Regions from separate parts of the Rhizobium sp. CFBP 13644 genome, predicted to be linked through region 2. Evidence: predicted binding sites of a transcription regulator. Region 2 holds the regulator's gene; the other holds the start of a gene.
The links. Region 2 encodes LexA, which represses DNA repair genes until DNA is damaged. Its sites were predicted from a motif close to TGTTCNNNNTGTGTTCNG; they were not measured.
Positions count from the first base shown of each region.

Region 1: ruvC (crossover junction endodeoxyribonuclease RuvC) is a predicted target of LexA. The motif match lies at 942-959, and genes of this name have one in related genera.

Region 1 is NZ_JACYVF010000002.1:183,278-185,479, forward strand. Features, by position in the region: gene IFT53_RS05925 (LLM class flavin-dependent oxidoreductase) at 1-811, opposite strand, end outside; gene ruvC (crossover junction endodeoxyribonuclease RuvC) at 1,001-1,513, shown strand; gene ruvA (Holliday junction branch migration protein RuvA) at 1,538-2,155, shown strand.
Region 2 is NZ_JACYVF010000008.1:50,862-53,063, forward strand. Features, by position in the region: gene kdsA (3-deoxy-8-phosphooctulonate synthase) at 1-456, opposite strand, end outside; gene lexA (transcriptional repressor LexA) at 700-1,422, shown strand; gene IFT53_RS18320 (glutathione S-transferase family protein) at 1,769-2,202, shown strand, end outside.

The DNA of each region.
Region 1 (2,202 bases), on a different contig from region 2:
TGATGCGCTCCATGTCGCTCCACAGGCCGTCCATGCTCTCCACGGGGCGCGGAAACTGCGTGCGGACATTTTTGCGCAGATTGACGAATTGCTGCTGAGCTGACGTGAACAGATGCTGTGCCTCTTCATCCGTATTGGCACCCACGCCCATCACGCCGACCATGACATAGGGCTCTTTCAGCGTTTCTGATGGCTGGAAACGCTCGCGATAGATCGCGATGGCATCCATCAGCATATCAGGTGCGAAATGCGAGGCAAAGGAGTAGGGCAGGCCAAGAGCTGCTGCCACATGGGCACTATAGGTGCTTGAGCCCAACAGCCAGATCGGCACATTGGAATTCATGCCCGGCACGGACAGGATGGCCTGATCCGGTTCCGGGGCGCCGAGATAGCGCTGCAATTCGATGATGTCATGCGGGAAGTTTTCCGCACCCGCATCCAGATTGCGGCGCAGAGCGCGGGCGGTGCGCATATCCGTGCCGGGTGCGCGGCCAAGACCGAGATCGACGCGGCCGGGCAGCAGCGCATCCAGCGTGCCAAATTGCTCGGCGATGACCAGCGGCGAATGATTTGGCAGCATGATGCCGCCGGAGCCGACGCGAATGCGCGATGTGGCAGCGCCGACATGGGCGATGACGATGGACGTCGCGGCGCTGGCAATGCCCGGCATGCCGTGATGTTCGGCCAGCCAGATGCGCTCATAGCCTTCTTCTTCCGCCTTGATTGCCATGCGACGGGAATTATCAAGCGCCTTGCTCGCGGTCTCGCCTTCACCAATGGGCGACAGGTCGAGAATGGAAAAAGGGATCATTGGACGCTCCTGGTGCGTATTTCGTTGCTCAAGATGTAAGCGACATGGCTCGATTTGCCAGCCCAATCGCAGCGAATTGAACGATGGATCAAAAAAACTCGTGCAAGGGCCAAGGCGCATTTCAGATCAATGTTGTCGTTTTGTTCACTTATCGCTGGCAGGTTTCGAGCCGCAACGTTAGGATGCCATATGCAAAATGCGATTCGAATTATCGGGATAGACCCTGGGCTGCGGCGAATGGGCTGGGGCATCATCGAGACACTGGGCAACAGCCTGCGTTTCGTGGCTTCCGGCACTGTCACGTCAGATGGCGACATGGATCTGGCATCGCGGCTTTGCCAGCTGCATGATGGCCTTTCCGAGATCGTTCATTCCCATCAACCGCATGAGGCGGCTGTGGAGCAGACTTTCGTCAACAAGGATGCGGTGGCAACCTTGAAGCTGGGGCAGGCCCGTGGCATTGCCATGCTGGTTCCGGCCCGTGCCGGTCTGCCCGTTGCCGAATATGCGCCCAATGCCGTCAAGAAGGCGGTGATCGGGGTTGGCCATGGCGAGAAGCAGCAAATTCACATGATGCTCAAGATTTTGATGCCCAAGGCCGAATTCAAGGGCAATGATGCGGCAGATGCGCTCGCCATTGCCATTTGTCACGCCCACAACCGGGCAAGCGAGCGCATGCGCCGCGTGCTGGCAGCAAGCTGATTTCCTCTTTTCACAGGCGTTACCATGATCGGAAAACTCAAAGGCACCATCGATGAAATTGCAGATGACCATGTGGTCGTCGATGTGCATGGCGTCTGTTATGTGGCCTATTGCTCGGCGCGCACCCTGTCTCGGCTGGGTTCCGCGGGGGAAGCGGTTGTTCTCTTCATCGAAACCTATGTGCGCGAAGACCAGCTGAGGCTGTTCGGTTTCATGACGGCGCTGGAACGGGAATGGTTCAACCTTTTGCAGAGCGTTCAGGGCGTGGGCGCCAAGGTGGCGCTCGCCGTGCTGTCTACCCTGACGCCATCCGAACTTGCCAATGCCATCGCGTTGCAGGACAAGGTCGTTGTTTCTCGCGCTCCGGGTGTGGGGCCGAAAGTGGCTGTTCGTATCGTGACCGAGTTGCGCAACAAGGCGCCCGCCTTTGCGGGAGACGCATCCGGCTCCATCGGTTTCAAGCAGGAGCTGGGCGAAGGCGTAGCGTCGGCACCGGTGGCCGATGCCGTTTCCGCGCTGACCAACCTTGGCTATTCCCGGGACCAGGCGGCCAATGCCGTGGCTGCTGCGCTGAAGAATGGCGGTGAGGGTGGCGACAGCGCAAAGCTGATCCGGCTGGGGCTTAAGGAGCTTTCGCGCTAGGGCGCGCCATGGTAAAAACGCCAAGCAAATACCCGGAATGGAATATC
Region 2 (2,202 bases):
GGGTGCCAGAAACTGGCCCTTCTTCACATTGATGACGCGGCCGGTCTTGGCAGCAGCGACTAGTAGGTCCGTCTGACGGCTGAGGAATGCCGGAATCTGCAGAATATCTATGACGGGCGCAACAATGACGCACTGCTCTTCGGTGTGAATGTCCGAAAGGACTGGAAATCCGAACTGCGCCTTCAATTCTGCGAAAACTTCAAGCGCCTTGTCGATGCCAATGCCGCGCTGGCCCGAAAGCGAGGTGCGATTGGCCTTGTCGTAGGATGATTTGTAAACCAGACCGATTCCCAGCTTGCCGCAGAGTTCGGCCAGCGTTTCGGCAATCATGAAAGCATGGTCGCGGCTTTCCATCTGACACGGACCGGCAATCAGGGAAAATCGTTCGGTGTTCGAGAAAGAGACCGCTCCAGCACCCTCGCCGGCAATGACCTTCAGATTGTTCGTCGCACTCATGGTTTTCCCTTGGAACAAATGAAACAGTGCACGGGCATCGCGCCCGATCTTAGCAACGCATGTAGCAGTAAGCCGACAGCGAGTCACGGTATAGGAACCGTATTCGGCGGGATTGTGGGCATCGCTGAAACTCGTTTGTACTTTCACTGAGTTTTAAGGGATTGCAGAACACATATGGAACAGATAGTGTTCGTTCTGTATTTGTTTCCCGAATCTCCGCCTCGAATCGTCAAGGGTCTCTTCATGCTCACGCGCAAACAGCAGGAACTGCTTCTATTCATTCATGAGAGAATGAAAGAGTCCGGCGTGCCACCATCTTTCGATGAAATGAAGGATGCACTCGAGCTTGCCTCAAAGTCAGGCATCCATCGGTTGATCACAGCCTTGGAGGAGCGTGGTTTCATTCGCCGGCTACCGAACAGAGCGCGTGCGCTTGAGGTTATCAAGCTTCCCGAATCATATTCGCCCCCAGAAAAGCCACAGCGCGGCTTCACGCCAAGCGTTATTGAAGGCAGTCTCGGCAAAACAGCAGCTGTTGAGCAACGGCCTCAGCCATCGTCTTCCAACAGCAGAAATTCCGAATCAGTCAGTGTACCGGTCATGGGACGCATTGCAGCGGGCGTGCCAATCTCCGCCATTCAGAACAACACTCATGATGTGGTCGTGCCGATGGATATGCTGGGTGCGGGTGAGCATTACGCGCTTGAGGTTAAAGGCGATTCGATGATCGAAGCCGGTATATTTGACGGCGATACCGTCATTATCAAGGATACCAGCACCGCAAATCCCGGTGATATCATCGTGGCTCTGGTGGACGAAGAGGAGGCAACGCTTAAGCGCTTCCGTCGCAACGGCGCGTCTATCGCACTTGAAGCTGCGAACCCTGCTTATGAAACCCGCATATTTGGACCCGACAGGGTCAAGATTCAGGGAAAGCTAGTTGGTCTGATCAGGCGTTATCACTGACCAGCCTGACAGGCTCTTGCCTCGCTTTTCAGGCGCAGTCTTAACTCTGTTGACGCTCGCGGGACCTCAAGTCACAGCGCGGTGATAGAATTGGTTAGCCGGGTATCGACTCCATTACGATTGTGTGATTTTGAGTGAATTTTCCGTTATGTCGGCAGATACTTATGGCATGGAAATGCGCCGTTGCGTTTGAAGGCGGTGCTTGTGACCCGGCATTGATCGCCACGTTGGTGACGGCCATCAAATAATTTGAATGATGCCATCGCTGTGGATGGCTTTATGCAAGAAATTCTCTCGTTTACTGATAGTTTTCTCTTTTTGATCGCTGCCTTCTGGAGCGCCGCCCATGTATCAACTTTTCATCGCCAACAAGAATTACTCGTCTTGGTCGCTGCGCATCTGGGTGCTGATGCGCACGCTCGGAATTGGATTTTCCGAGCGATTCATGCGTTTCGATGACAAGGACCATGCGTTTTCGGAGTTTTCACCGACATCGAAAGTTCCCTGCCTGGTGGATGTTGATCTGACAGTATGGGAATCGCTAGCCATCACCGAATATCTTGCGGAAAAGCATGATGGCGTATGGGCAGCGGATGCAAAGGCGCGGGCCTGGTCTCGCTCTGCCGCTGCGGAAATGCATGCCGGCTTTTCGACATTGCGCAACAACCATCCGATGAGCGTTGGTCTTCGGATACGGCCGTCATCCATATCGGACGCATTGCAGAGAGATATTTCCCGGATCGACGTCTTGTGGCAGCAGGGGCTAAAAGCCCACGGCGG